DNA from 2 places in the Streptomyces sp. NPDC107550 genome. Region 1 is predicted to be linked to the other one. Evidence: riboswitches for the same ligand, from Rfam matches in the RefSeq annotation. Region 1 holds a riboswitch; the other holds the start of a gene.

Region 1 (7,282 bases):
GGCCCGGGGGACCTAGAAGGCCCGAGGAACCGACAACGCTCAACCGTGAACGGCCCGCCGCCCGGAACCATCCGGGACGGCGGGCCGTTCACGTCGTACGGGCGCGGGGACGCGGAAGGTCCGCCGGAAGGCGTGGGGTGTGGTGCCGAGCACCTTCATGAACTGATGGCGCATCGCGGGCGCGTTGCCGAACCCGCAGCGCGCGGCGACCGCGTCCACCGTCTCGTCCGTGCGCTCCAGCAACTCCTGGGCGTACAGGACGCGCTGGCGCAGCAGCCAGCGGTAGGGCGTGGTGCCCGTCTCCTGCTGGAAGCGGCGGGCGAAGGTGCGCGGCGACATCAGCGCCCGCGCGGCCAGCTCCTCCACGGTCACCTGCTGGTCCAGATGCCGTTCCATCCAGGCCAGGACCTCGCCGACCGTGTCGCAGCGGGTCGGCGGCAGCGGGCGCTCCACGTACTGCGCCTGACCGCCGTCGCGGTGCGGGGGCACGACCATGCGGCGCGCGACCGCGTTCGCCACGTCCGGGCCGTGTTCGGTGCGCACGAGGTGCAGACACGCGTCGATGCCCGCGGCCGTGCCCGCGGAGGTGATCACCGGGCCCTCGTCCACGTACAGCACGTCCGGGTCGACGCGGGTGCGCGGGAAGGCGCGGGCCAGATCGTCCGCGTACCGCCAGTGGACCGCGCAGCGGCGGCCGTCGAGCAGTCCCGCCTCCGCGAGCACGAAGACGCCCGAGCAGACGCTCAGCACCCGCGCCCCGCGCGCGACGGCGGCCCGCAGCGCGTCCAGCAGCTCGGGGGGATAGCCGTCCGCCGGGCGGGCGGCGGCGGGGACGCAGACGAGGTCGGCGGAGGCGAGCCGCTCCAGTCCGTAGGGCGTGGAGACGGTCAGGCCCGGAACGTGTGTGGACAGGGACGGGCCCTGCGCGGAGACCACCGCGAAGTCGTACGCGGGCAGCCCCGCGTCGGAGCGGTCGAGGCCGAACACCTCGCACACCACGCCGAGTTCGAAGGGATGGACGCCTTGGAGCAGCACCGCGGCCACGTTCTTCAGCATGGCCGACAGTGTGCCGCATCGCTGGCAGGAATTCGAGGGTGCGTGTCAGTCCTGCCACTGCCGCGCGGGGCCCCGGCGGACGACAGTAGAGACATGAACACCGCGCTGAACTACCTCACCGTCCTCGCCGTCTTCCTCCTCCTGGCCGTGCCCTCCCTGTACGGGATCGCACACGAGCGGCGCGTCGACCGCCAACTGCGGCAGGCGCGGGAGGGGTTCGAGTCCTCCCGCGCCCGCTTCACCCGCGCCGCCTGACGCCCGGCCCGAAGGGCGTGTCCCTCCTAGAACTCCTCGTCGAACTCGACCGAGCCCTCGACCGCGACCTGATAAGCCGAGGGCCGCCGCTCGAAGAAGTTGGTCAGCTCCTGGACGCCCTGCAACTCCATGAAGGAGAACGGGTTCTCCGAGCCGTACACCGGCGCGAAGCCGAGGCGCACCAGGCGCTGGTCGGCGACGCACTCCAGGTACTGGCGCATCGAGTCCGTGTTCATGCCGGGCAGGCCCTCGCCGCACAGGTCGCGGGCGAACTGCAGCTCCGCCTCCACGGCCTCGCGCAGCATGTCGGTGACCTGCGTGCGCAGTTCGTCGTCGAAGAGGTCCGGCTCCTCCTTGCGGACCGTGTCCACCACGTCGAACGCGAAGCTCATGTGCATCGTCTCGTCGCGGAACACCCAGTTGGTGCCCGTGGCGAGCCCGTGCAGCAGACCCCGCGAGCGGAACCAGTAGACGTAGGCGAAGGCGCCGTAGAAGAACAGGCCCTCGATGCAGGCGGCGAAGCAGATCAGGTTGAGCAGGAAGCGGCGGCGGTCGGCGCGGCTCTCCAGCCGGTCCATCTGCTCCACCGAGTCCATCCACGTGAAGCAGAACTCGGCCTTCTCGCGGATCGAGGGGATGTTCTCCACCGCCGCGAAGGCCGCCGCCCGGTCCCGCGGGTCGGGCAGATAGGTGTCGAGCAGCGTCAGATAGAACTGGACGTGCACGGCCTCCTCGAACAGCTGCCGGCTCAGATACAGCCGCGCCTCGGGGGAGTTGATGTGCTTGTACAGCGTCAGCACGAGGTTGTTGGCGACGATCGAGTCACCCGTGGCGAAGAACGCGACGAGGCGCCCGATCATGTGCTGCTCGCCCGGCGACAGCTTGGCGAGGTCGGCGACGTCCGAGTGGAGGTCCACCTCCTCGACCGTCCACGTGTTCTTGATGGCGTCGCGGTAGCGCTCGTAGAAGTCCGGGTAGCGCATGGGCCGCAGGGTCAGTTCGAAGCCCGGGTCGAGCAGGTTCTTTTCCGTGGGAGCGGTGGTCATTACTGGCATGCCTCGCAGGACTCGGGATTTTCCAGGGAACAGGCGACCGCGTCGGCGTCGGCCGGGACAGCGGTCGGTTCGGGGGCGGCCGGGGCCGGGACCGTGGAGCGGCCGGCCGCGCGGGCGATACGCGTCGCCGGGCGCGAGCGCAGGTAGTACGTCGTCTTCAGGCCCGACTTCCAGGCGTACGCGTACATCGAGGAGAGCTTGCCGATGGTCGGCGTCTCCATGAACAGGTTCAGGGACTGGGCCTGGTCGAGGAAGGGCGTGCGGGCCGCCGCCATGTCGATGAGCCCGCGCTGCGGGATCTCCCACGCGGTGCGGTACAGCTCGCGGACCTCGGCGGGGATCCAGGTGAGGCCCTGGACCGAGCCGTTGGCCTCGCGGAGCGCCTCGCGGGTGCGCGCGTCCCACACCCCGAGCCGCTTCAGCTCGTCCACGAGGTACGAGTTGACCTGGAGGAACTCACCGGACAGCGTCTCGCGCTTGAACAGGTTGGAGACCTGCGGCTCGATGCACTCGTAGACGCCCGCGATGGAGGCGATGGTCGCGGTCGGCGCGATGGCGAGCAGCAGCGCGTTGCGCATGCCGACGGCGGCGATACGTTCCCGCAACGCGGCCCACCGCTGGGGCCAGGCAAGTTCGGTGGCGTAGTGGTCGGGGTGCAGCACCCCGCGCGCGGTGCGGGTCTTGTCCCACGCGGGCAGCGGGCCGCCGCGCTCGGCGAGGTCGGCGGACGCCTCGTACGCGGCGAGCATGATCCGCTCGGCGATCCGCGTGGACAGCGCCTTGGCCTCGGGCGAGTCGAAGGGCAGCCGGAGCTGGAAGAAGACGTCCTGGAGGCCCATCGCGCCGAGGCCGACCGGGCGCCAGCGGGCGTTGGAGCGGCCCGCCTGCTCGGTCGGGTAGAAGTTGATGTCGACGACCCGGTCGAGGAACGTCACTGCCGTACGGACGCTCGCGTCCAGGCGCTCCCAGTCGATGTCGCCGGCGTCGGTGTCGACGAACGCGCCGAGGTTGACGGAGCCGAGGTTGCACACGGCCGTCTCCCCGTCGTCCGTCACCTCCAGGATCTCCGTGCACAGGTTCGAGGAGTGGACCGTGTGGCCGGGCTCCGCCGTCTGGTTCGCGGTGCGGTTGGCGGCGTCCTTGAAGGTCAGCCAGCCGTTGCCGGTCTGCGCGAGGGTGCGCATCATGCGGCCGTACAGATCGCGGGCGGCGACGGTCCGCTGGGCCTTGCCCTCGGCCTCGGCGCGGCGGTAGGCGGCGTCGAACTCCTCGCCCCACAGGTCCACCAGCTCGGGCACGTCCGACGGCGAGAACAGCGACCAGGGGCGGTCCTCGGCGACGCGGCGCATGAACTCGTCGGGGATCCAGTGCGCGAGGTTCAGATTGTGCGTACGGCGCGCGTCCTCACCGGTGTTGTCGCGCAGCTCCAGGAACTCCTCGATGTCCGCGTGCCAGGTCTCCAGGTAGACGGCGGCGGCACCCTTGCGGCGGCCCCCCTGGTTGACGGCGGCGACGGAGGCGTCCAGCGTCTTGAGGAAGGGGACGATTCCGTTGGAGTGGCCGTTGGTGCCCCGGATCAGGGAGCCGCGCGAACGGATGCGGGAGTACGACAGGCCGATGCCGCCGGCGTGCTTCGACAGGCGGGCCACCTGGTGGTAGCGGTCGTAGATCGAGTCCAGCTCGTCCAGCGGCGAGTCCAGCAGGTAGCAGCTCGACATCTGCGGGTGTCGGGTGCCGGAGTTGAACAGGGTCGGCGAGGACGGCAGATAGTCCAGCCGGCTCATCAGGCCGTACAGGGCGGTCACCTCGTCGAGCGCGCGGACGCTGTCGTCGTCGGCGAGCCCGGCCGCGACCCGCAGCATGAAGTGCTGGGGCGTCTCGACGACCTTGCGGGTGATCGGGTGGCGCAGCAGGTAGCGGCTGTAGAGGGTGCGCAGGCCGAAGTAGCCGAAGCGGTCGTCGGCGCGCACGTCGATCAGGGCGTCCAGGTACGCGGCGTGCGTGCGGACGAAGGCGGCCGTGCGGTCCGCGACGAGCCCTTCGCGGTGGCCGGTGGCGACGGACGCGGTGAAGGACGTGACGCCCTGCGAGGCGGCCTCCGCGGCGATCGACCGGGTCAGCAGCCGCGCGGCGAGCCGAGAGTACGCCGGGTCCTCGGAGATCAGCCCGGCCGCCGCCTCCGTGGCCAGCTCCCGCAGCTCGGCCTCGTCCGCGCGGGCGCTGCGTCCGCGCAGCGCGGCGGCGGCGACCCGGCCGGGGTCGGTGTCGGGGAGGTCGGCGGTCAGCTCCGTCAGGGTGCGCAGCAGCGCGGTCCCGGGGGCGTCGGCATCGGCGCCGGCTGCGGCTGACGCAGGATCGACGGGCGCGATGGTCACGTGGGGCTCTCCCTCGCTGGGCTCGGGGCCCGCGGGGAGGAAGTGGCCCGGGCACACGCACGAAGCGGCCCGCGTCACCGGCCCATTCCGCGAGGCCCGGACGTCGTGGACGCCCGGGCCGGGCGGCTCGGGCGTGCCGTCGGCAGGTCATCGGACTCACGTACGGGCCTTTTGCGGGCGTACGTTCACCGTTGCGGGACAGTTCCGGATTCGCACCGGATTCCCCTGCTGCGACAGCGAGAGCGAGCATACATGTTGTGCCGGTGCTCTGAAGCATGCCCACATGTTGTGTCGGGGTGGGCGGTGCCGTACGGCTTCGTCAGACGGCGGGCCACTTCAGCAGGCCCGCGACGAAGTCCTGCGTGAAGTCGCGCGGGCCGGTGCCGAGGGCGACGCGGCCCCGGTGCCGGGTGCGGCCGGACACCAGCGGGGACTCCTGGTAGTAGGCGCGCGGGTAGTCCGCGTCGTGCGGGATGAACACGGTCTTGCCGCGCGTCAGTTCGCTCGCGCACTCCACGACGACGGTGCCCTCGGCGGCGGTCACGAACGACTCGTCGGCGCAGACCCCGACGGCCAGCGGGTCGTGCAGCGGGCAGCCCTCGGCGGCGCGGTAGGCGTTCAGGTAGAACCGCATCAGGCGCGCGGTCAGCTCCTGCCCGGCGCCCGCCTCCTCCAGGACCGTCAGATCCTGCTCGCGGAAGCGCCAGCCGTGCGTCGCGTCGAGCCCGACCATCGTGTACGGGATGCCGGAGGAGACGACGATGTCCACGGCGTCCGGATCGGCCCAGGCGTTGAACTCGGCGACGGGCGTGATGTTGCCCGGCACCTCGGCCGCGCCGCCCATGAACACCAGGTGCTTGACCCGCCGGGCGAACCCGGGGTCCTCGCTGAGCGCGATGGCGACATTGGTGAGCGGCCCGGTCGCGCACACCGTCAGCTCACCCTCGTACGTACGCGAGAGACGCAGCATGGCCTGCGCGGAGGACTCGGTCAGCTCCGGGACGGCCGACGCGGCGAGGGACTCGGTGCCGAGGCCACCCGCACCGTGGAACTCGCCGGCGGCCGAGTACGGCAGCCGCGTCAGCGGGCGTCCGGCACCCCGGTGGACTGGCACGTCGCCGTCGATGCCGAAGGCGCGGGCCAGCGAGCGGCCGTTGCGGAAGGTCTGCTCGGCGGGCGCGTTGCCGCCGACGGTCGTGTACGCCTTGAGGTCCCACAGCCCGGTGCCGAGCAGGTACTGGAGGGCTACGGCGTCGTCGATGCCGGGGTCGCTGTCGAGGACGATGGGTGCGGGCATGGCGGTTCTCCTCCGTAGGTGGTCAGGGGGACACGGTAAGCGCACGAGCCCCTCCACCAGGGAGGGGCTCGTGCGCTGACGAGGGGGGCGGCGGGCGCCGGGGCTCAGTGGCCGGAGGCCCCCACGGTGGGCAGTTCGACCTTGACGCCCTTGTCGCCCGCGTCGGCGGTGTAGTCCGAGGGAGACGTCTCGTCGACGCCCTCCGGGGCCTTCAGCGCCTTCAGGACGAAGGTCAGGACGACGGTGACGGCGACGTTCAGGACGAAGGCGGTCATGCCGATGTAGCCGATCTGGCCGATGCCCGGGATCTCCTTCGCCGAGCCGCCGAAGTGGGCCTGCGTCGGCGAGGCCACCCCGTACGCGGCGACCGTGCCGTACACCATGCCGACGGCCCAGCCCGCGAGCAGCGCCCAGCGGTGGAACCAGCGGGTGAACAGGCCGCCGACCAGCGCGGGGAACGTCTGGAGGATCCAGATGCCGCCCAGGAGCTGGAAGTTGATGGCGACCGTCTTGTCCATGGTGAGGACGAAGGCGAGCGCGCCGACCTTCACGAGCAGCGACACCAGCTTGGAGACCTTGGTCTCCTGCTCGGGCGTCGCGTCGGGCTTCAGGAAGTCCTTGTAGATGTTGCGCGTGAACAGGTTCGCCGCCGCGATCGACATGATGGCGGCCGGCACCAGCGCGCCGATGCCGATGGCCGCGAACGCGATGCCCGTGAACCAGTCGGGGAACATGTCCTCGAACAGCTGCGGGATCGCCAGCTGCCCGTTCTGCACCTTCACCCCGGCCGCGATCGCCATGAAGCCGAGCAGCGCGAGCAGGCCCAGCATCAGCGAGTACAGCGGCAGGATCGTGGTGTTGCGGCGGATCACGTCGCGGCTCTTGGAGGAGAGCGTCGCGGTGATCGAGTGCGGGTACATGAACAGCGCGAGCGCCGAGCCGAGCGCGAGCGTCGCGTACGTCCAGGTGCCCTGCGAGCCGGGGGCGAGCGCCCCGACGGGCTTGTCGGTCGCCGGATTGATCTGGGAGAACTTCTTGCCGGCCGCGGCGAAGATGTCGTCGAAGCCGCCGAGCTTGATCGGGATGTAGATGATGGCCACCGCGATCACGAGGTAGATCAGGGTGTCCTTCACGAAGGCGATCAGCGCGGGGGCGCGCAGGCCCGAGGAGTACGTGTACGCGGCCAGTACGCCGAAGGCGAGCAGCAGCGGCAGGTCCTTGACGAACCAGTTGGTGTTCTCGCC
Region 2 (7,282 bases), on a different contig from region 1:
CCCGCGCCGTCCGCCCGTAGCCGCGCGCGTCCATCGCCGCCGCCAGCGCCACCGAACGCTCCAGCGCGCCCTCGAGCACCGGAAGACCCACCTGCGCGAGCCCCCGCAGACCGCTGTCGGGGCGCCCGCGCAGCCGCCGCGCCGCCCGCAGCCTGCGCACGTCCGCGATCAGGTTCGGCGCGAACGTCATCGCCACCACCACCGCCACCCCGGCCTCGTACAGCGCGCCGGGCAGCGACTTCAGCAGCCGCGACGGGGACGCCAGCGCGTTCGCCGCGCCGACACAGATCAACAGCGTCGCCAGCTTCAACCCGTCGTACAGCGCGAACACCAGCCCCTCAAGCGTCACCGCGCCGCCGATCCGCACCCCCTGCGCCCACTGCGGCAACGGCACCTCCGGCAGCGTCACCAGCACGTGCTGACCCGGGATCGGCGAGCCGAGCAGCGCCGCGAACACCAGCCGCAGCCCCACCACGAGCAGGCCGAGCTTCACGAACGCCGTGTACGAACGCGCCCACGGCGCCTCCGTGCGGCGCGCCGTCACCACATAGCCGGCCACACCGATCAGCAGCGCGAGCAGCAGCGGATTCGTCGTACGGGACGCCGCCGTGCCGAGGCCCAGCGCCCAGATCCACCAGGCGCCCGGGTGCAGCGCGTTGGCGCGGTGGGCCCGCGGGGCCCGCAGCGTACGACCGGACACGGGATCAGCCGCGACGGCGGCGCGCCTGCCAGATCGCGCCGACACCGAGCACGGCGACGACGGCGACCCCGGCGACCACACCGAGCGAGGGCCCGCCCGCACCGGACGAGGACGAGGAAGACGACGCGGACGCCTGCCCCCCGTCCTTGCCCTGGTCCCCGGTGGCCTTGCCGCCGCTCACCTGCTCGCCGCAGCCCGTACGCGGATAGCCGGAGATCGCGCACAGCAGCGCGCTGGAGTCGTAGCGCAGCGGCCCTGCGACCGCCGCGAGCGCGTCCGCGCTCGTCGCGTCCTCGCCCACCACCGCGCACGCCGTCCGCTCCTTCGGCGGCGTCTCGCCGTCCGGGGCGTCGGCGGCCGTACCGAAGTCGACGACCAGCGCCACCCGCTTCTTGCCGTCCTCGGCCGGGGTGTGCGCGCATATCGACCCGAACGCGCTCGGGCCGCGCGGGCGCGTCGCGTCCTTGGAGTCGGCGCTCACCGCGAACCGGAAGCCCTGCACCGCGCCGTCGTCCGGCCGCGTCTGCGAGGGGCCCGTCGACGCGTACGTCCACGCGCCGCCGTCCCGCTCCCAGAACGACCAGTACCGGTACCCGGCCGCCTGCGCCGGGGCCACCGTCAGCGCGAGCAGCGCGCCGAGCAGGGCGAGGACCAGCCCGGCCGTCCGCCCGCGCGTCACAGCCCCTTCTTCTTCCGGCCGCTGAGCAGGAAGCCGACACCGACGGCCGCGATGAACATCACGGCGACGATCCACCACGAGCCGAGGCCGCCGCCGTCGTCCTTCTTCTGCTCGCTCTTGTCGCCGCTCGCCGACTTCGCCGACGCGGGCTCGGGGCCCGTCTTGTTCAGCGCGCTCACGAGGTCCTTGCCGCCGAAGTCACGCGGGTCGTTGCCCGTGGCGTGCGCGGCGAAGATCAACTGCGCGTACGCGGCCGGGCCCGACTTCGCCGCCCAGCCGCCCGCGTTCTTCTCCAGCCAGGCGTACGGGTCCTTCGTGTACTTGATGCCCTCGGCGGCGGCCACCGCCGTCACCGCGTCCGCCGTGTTGCCGTAGTCCGGCTGGTCGGCGGCGCCCGCGAGCTGCGACTTCAGGTACAGGTGCGTGGAGAGCTGGTTCTGCAGGTAGACCGCGCCGTTGTGCGCGAGGTCCGCCGGGCTCGTGCCGTCCTCGCAGGTGTACGCGTCCGGGGTGTCGCCCTTGCCGGGGGCGAACCCGGCGCCGAGCGCGCCGAGGACACCGGCCGCGCTCGCGTCCGCGTTCGGGGCGAGCTTGCCCTTCTTGTCGGGCTGGTAGGCGAACGCGCCGCCGTCCTTGCCCTTGTCGCAGCCGAGCGCGAGCTTCGCCAGCGCGTCGTACGGGCTCTTGCCGGGGCCCGACTTCACGGCGGCCGGCTTCTCACCGGCGGCGGCGAGGGCGCCGATCACCACGGACGTGGAGTTCGCGTCGCTCGCGCCGCCCGGGTTGTAGCCCCAGCCGCCGTCGCCGTTCTGGTTCTTCTTCAGCCAGTCGACGCCCTTGGCGACCTCGCCGTCCCGGCCGCCGACCGCGACCAGCGCCTGAACGGCGGCGGCCGTGCTGTTGCTGTCCAGCGGGGTCTTCGCGTCGCAGGCCCGGCCGGGCTCCGCGCGGAACGCGGCGAAGCCGCCGTTCTCGCACTGCTGCCCCGCCAGCCAGTCCACGGCCTTCGCCGCCGGGCGCACGCCCGCCGTGTGCTGCGCGACGAACGCCAGCGACTGGCGCCACACGCCGTCGTACGTGGGGTCCGTGCTGCCGTACAGGCCCGAGGGGACGACGACCTTGGGGGAGGGGGAGGCGGTGTCCGCGACCGCGGCCTGCGCGCCGGCGGTGCCGATCGCGACGGTCGCGGCGACGAGCGCGGCGCTGCGGCGAATGTTCATGGTGCGGCGGGTGCCTCTCCCTGCGGGGGGGCCGGGCGGCACGGGCCTTCTCGGCACCGGGCGGCTCCGGCTCCGTATGCCTCGACGGTCCTGAGCCGATCTCGGGGCGGGGTGGCAGTCCGGCTCTACGGTTGCGGGTCAGCGCCGGAATCCCACCGGCTTCCCCACCGTCGCCCTGATAACGACCCCCCTACTCTACCCTCGCCGGGAGGAGCGATCGCGGGCGCGCTGCCGCTGAGGGTGGACGCTGAGATCAGCCCCGTAAGGGGCGCGGGGAACTGCGCGCTCAGCCACGACGCACCCGGCACTCTGGGGCGCTGCCCCAGCCCCCGCTCCTCAATCGCCGGAGAGGCTGGGTGTTGGCGCTGAGGCCAGCCCCGTAAAGGGCTCGGGGGCCGGTCTCGACGGGCCCGCGCCTCACACCCGCCCGATCAAAGGCGTGGGGTCACCCGATGTCGACGGGGCCGTCGTTCCTGCCCGGGGTACCCCCAAACCGCTCGACCTCGGCGGACGCCGGAGACCCGAGATTCTTGCGGACGGAGTCGAGAATCGTCAGCCCCTGCCCGACAAGCCCCGCCGCGATCTCCCCGAGCCCATCCGCCCCGTTCAAGACATTGACATTCGCCCCGGCCAACCCCCCGGCCGCCTCCTTCACGATCTGCGGCAACTGATCGATCACCATCCGGTCCAGCGCGACCCGGTCGTACGACGCCGCCGCCTCCGCCTGGATCTTCATCCGCTCAGCCTCCGCAAGCGCCAACACGCGGATGCGCTCCGCATCGGCCTGCGCCGGCTTCACGACCTCCGCGATGAGCTGCTTCTCCCGCAACTCCGCCTGCTTGAGCGCCAGCTCGGTCTGCGCCTCCAGCACCTCCTGCTGCGCGTGCGCCAGCGCCAACGGCCCCGCCTGCTCCGCCTTCGCCTTGGCCCGGTCCACCTCGGCGTCGTACTCGGCCCGCACGATGGCCGTCTGCCGCGCGAACTCCGCCTGCTTGCGCGCCGCCGCCTGCTCCGCCTCCGCGGACGCCTGCGTGGCCGCGGCCTGCGCGACCTGCGCGGCCCGCTGGATGTTGGCCTTGTGCGGACGCGACATCGCCTCGATGTACCCGGTGTCGCCGTCGTCGATGGACTGGATCTGGAGCGAGTCGACGTGCAGCCCGATCTTCGCCATCTCGGCCTTGGACGTGTCGAGGACCTCGGTCGCCAGCTTCTGCCGCTCGGTGACGATCTCCTCGACGGTCATCGAGCCGATGATGGACCGCAGGTGCCCGGCGAAGATCCGCCCGGTGAGCACGGACATCTGCTCCTGGTCGGAGAGGAAGCGCTGACCGGCGTTGACGATGGACTCGTGGTCGTTGCCGACCTTGAACGCGATGACGGCCCGCACGGTCAGCGCGATGCCCTGCCGGGTCACGCACTTCTCGACGACCTCGGCCTCCATCATCGCCAGCGACAGGAACCGGGTCTTGCGGAAGATGGGCAGGACGAACTTCCCGTGCCCGGTGACGACACGGAACGGCGCTCCCCCAAGTCCCCGCCTGCCACCCGAGATCAGCATCGCCTCGTCGGGCGCGGGAACGCGATATCCGAACATCCTTGACGTCTCCTTAGCCGACGCCGCCACCGTCACCGGAACCGGCCGGCGGGTCGAGCAGAGGATCGTGCCAGGCGATGACCTGGACGCGGCGGCTGCCGAGCGACTCGGTCACGAGCACGCCCGCACCCCGCTCCAGCGGCTCATCGGAGTACGCCAGAAACGTCTCCGTACCGCCCCGCACCCGCACCAGGACCTCGCCCGGGCCGTCCACCCCACGTGTGGCGACGACCAGTCTCCCCGTACACCCGACCACAGCCTCGTCCGGCGCCACCGGCGGCGTCCCCCTTGTCGTTCCAGCTCCATGAGCTCCTGAGAGCCCAGACCCTACGCCCGCCCCCACCCCCCGACCATCCACACACGGCAAAGAGCGGCTACCGGTCAGGCCGCGTGCCCTTCGAAACGGAACTCGGGGCTGCGACGCGGGTCGATGTGCGCGCCGGCCTCCAGCGCGGCGGCGAGCGCTTCGATGAGCTCGATGGTGGGGTCGACCCCGCTCTCCTCGATGGCCTCGATGACGCCTTCGTCCAGGCGAGCGCGCTCGGCCAGTTCGGCGGTGCTCCAGCCCAGCTCGCTCCGTCGCTCGTGGACGGCCTGGGCGAAGTCCATCCGGCGCCCGGCAGCGCGGTACTCGTCGCTCTCCCGGTGCTCGCTCGGGACGTCCCAGCTGGTGTGATATCCGCTGCTCATCGGTCCTCCTCGGGCCCACTGTAGACGTCGTGCTCGCCCGTCGGCGGGTGCTCCGCCTCGCACACTTTGCGGACCCGCTGAGCGCGGGCCACTTCGCCCGTCTCGCGCATCCTGGTCTTGCGGAAGGCGGTCAGCAGGACAGCCCTGCGTCCCGGCGCGAGCCAGTACGTCACCCGCCAACACCCGACCCGAAGTTCCCGCACGATTCACCAGAACGAGGCCACGCTCACCCTCGCCGACGCGGGCCGCGCTCGTCCCTGCCGGCGTACGTGCGTGACCGGTCCTGTCAGTCCGTCGCCACGTACGTCATCGGGTCCGTGCCCGGGACGGGCTCCGCTCGGCCCTGTTTGACCAGGCGGCGGAGGTGGGCCTCGGCTTCGGAGACCGCGATGTTGCGGGAGCCGTAGGGGATGTCGGACCAGGGGCGGTTCCACTCCATGCGTTCGGCGACCTGCCAGGGCGTGAGGGGGACGGTCAGGAGGGCGAGGAGGCCCCGCAGGCGGTCCTCGTGGTGGGCGAGCAGTGCGCGGACGCGGGCCGGGGCGTCGGTGAACGGGTGCTGGTGCGCGGGCAGCACCTCGGCGGGGGCGAGGCGGCCGACGCGCTCCAGGGAGTCGAGGTAGTCGCCGAGCGGGTCGGTGACGGTGGCGTCGTCCGGGTCCTCGTAGAGACCGATGTGCGGGCTGATGCCGGGGAGCAGGTGGTCGCCGCTGAACAGGCGTCCCGGGCCCGCGAGTTGCGCCGGGTGCTCTTCCTCCAGGTGGAGGCAGACGTGGCCCGGGGTGTGGCCCGGGGTCCAGATCGCGCGGAGTCTGCGGCCGGGCAGGTCGAGCAGGTCGCCGGGGGTGATCGCGCGGTCCGGGAGCGCCGGGTCGAGGCCGGGCAGGCGGCGCGGGCGGCCCGAGTCGCGGGCGGCGAGCAGCGGCGCGACATGGTCGTCGGGGGCGCCGGCGGCGGCGAGTTTGGCGGCCATGTACGCGTACCAGCGGGCCGGTTCGTTCTGCCGGGTGCGGCGCACGATCGCCGCGTCCGCCTCGTGTATGGCGATCCACGCGCCGGACGCCTCGCGCACCTTCGCCGACAGGCCGTGGTGGTCCGGGTGGTGATGGGTGATCAGGACGCCGGTCAGCTCCGAGACGCTCGTACCGCAGCGCGTGAGCCCGTCCACGAGCGTGTCCCAGGAGTGCGGGTCGTCCCAGCCGGTGTCCACGAGGACCGGCCCGGCGTCGGTGTCCAGGAGATACACCAGCGTGTACCCGAGCGGGTTGTCCGGGATCGGTACGCGGATGCTGTGCACGCCCCCGCCGTGCTCGCTCACCTGCGTCGCCTGGCTCGCCTGTGTCATCGGGGGCCGCCTCTCCGCCGCCAAGGGATGCCGTCGCCTGCTGTCGGGACTCTTGCCGCGTCGAACTGCGGCCACTGTAATGGAAGTTGTAGAACTTGTTTCAGTAGTCGCCCCGGCGAACCGGCTCCGGGCGTGGCCTCACCCTTCCGCATCCTTGGTGGAACTGGTATCAGTTCTGATGCACCGTCAGATACCGTCAGAGATCACGGAAGCGGAAGTCGCCATGACCGAGCTCGTGGAACACGGACAGCTGTTCATCGGCGGGGAGTTGACCGACCCCCTCGGCAAGGACGTCATCGAGGTCGTCTCCCCGCACACCGGCGAGGTCTTCGGCCGCGTGCCGCACGCCGCGCCCGCCGACGTCGACCGGGCCGTCGCCGCCGCCCGCCGCGCCTTCGACTCCGGCCCCTGGCCCCGCACGAGCCTCGACGAGCGCATCGCCGTCGTCACCCGGATCAAGGACGCGCTCGCCGCCCGCCACGAGGAGATCGCCCGCACCATCTCCCGGCAGAACGGCTCCCCCTACTCCTGGTCCGTGCTCGCCCAGGCGCTCGGCGCGATGATGGTCTGGGACAGCGCCATCAGCGTCGCCCGCGACTTCCCGTACGAGCAGACCCGCGACGGCGCCCTCGGCAGACTGCTCGTACGGCGCGAGCCGGTCGGGGTCGTCGCCGCCGTCGTCCCGTGGAACGTGCCCCAGTTCGTCGCCGCCGCCAAGCTCGCCCCCGCGCTCCTCGCCGGCTGCACGGTCGTCCTCAAACCCTCGCCCGAGTCGCCGCTCGACGCGTACCTCCTCGGCGAGATCGCCCGCGAGGCCGGGCTGCCCGAGGGCGTCCTGTCGATCCTGCCCGCCGACCGCGAGGTCAGCGAGTACCTCGTCGGGCACCCCGGCATCGACAAGGTCTCCTTCACCGGCTCGGTCGCCGCCGGCAAGCGCGTCATGGAAGTGGCGTCCCGTCACCTCACGCGCGTCACTCTGGAGTTGGGCGGGAAGTCGGCGGCTGTCGTGTTGCCCGACGCGGACCTCGACGCCACCGTCGCCGGGGTCGTGCCC

The links. A riboswitch is a leader RNA that binds a small molecule or an ion and turns the genes downstream of it on or off. The one in region 1 is predicted to bind cobalamin.
Region 2: it holds a riboswitch for cobalamin, as region 1 does, so the genes downstream of both, ACZ7LY_RS03480 (prenyltransferase/squalene oxidase repeat-containing protein) here and ACZ7LY_RS06300 (ribonucleoside-diphosphate reductase subunit alpha) in region 1, are expected to answer to the same signal.

What each region holds. Positions count from the first base shown of each region.
Region 1 covers NZ_JBVKBC010000003.1:269,474-276,755, forward strand. Annotated here, with positions in the region: gene ACZ7LY_RS06285 (GlxA family transcriptional regulator) at 40-1,056, opposite strand; gene ACZ7LY_RS06290 (hypothetical protein) at 1,150-1,311, shown strand; gene ACZ7LY_RS06295 (ribonucleotide-diphosphate reductase subunit beta) at 1,338-2,357, opposite strand; gene ACZ7LY_RS06300 (ribonucleoside-diphosphate reductase subunit alpha) at 2,357-4,741, opposite strand; cobalamin riboswitch at 4,866-4,997, opposite strand; gene ACZ7LY_RS06305 (nucleoside hydrolase) at 5,061-6,038, opposite strand; gene mctP (monocarboxylate uptake permease MctP) at 6,143-7,282, opposite strand, start outside.
Region 2 covers NZ_JBVKBC010000002.1:135,251-142,532, reverse strand. Annotated here, with positions in the region: gene ACZ7LY_RS03490 (energy-coupling factor transporter transmembrane component T) at 1-700, opposite strand, end outside; gene ACZ7LY_RS03485 (SCO2322 family protein) at 705-1,379, opposite strand; gene ACZ7LY_RS03480 (prenyltransferase/squalene oxidase repeat-containing protein) at 1,376-2,599, opposite strand; adenosylcobalamin-variant (AdoCbl-variant) riboswitch at 2,704-2,775, opposite strand; gene ACZ7LY_RS03475 (flotillin family protein) at 3,045-4,193, opposite strand; gene ACZ7LY_RS03470 (hypothetical protein) at 4,207-4,467, opposite strand; gene ACZ7LY_RS03465 (helix-turn-helix domain-containing protein) at 4,575-4,883, opposite strand; gene ACZ7LY_RS03460 (hypothetical protein) at 4,880-5,056, opposite strand; gene ACZ7LY_RS03455 (MBL fold metallo-hydrolase) at 5,170-6,228, opposite strand; gene ACZ7LY_RS03450 (aldehyde dehydrogenase) at 6,452-7,282, shown strand, end outside.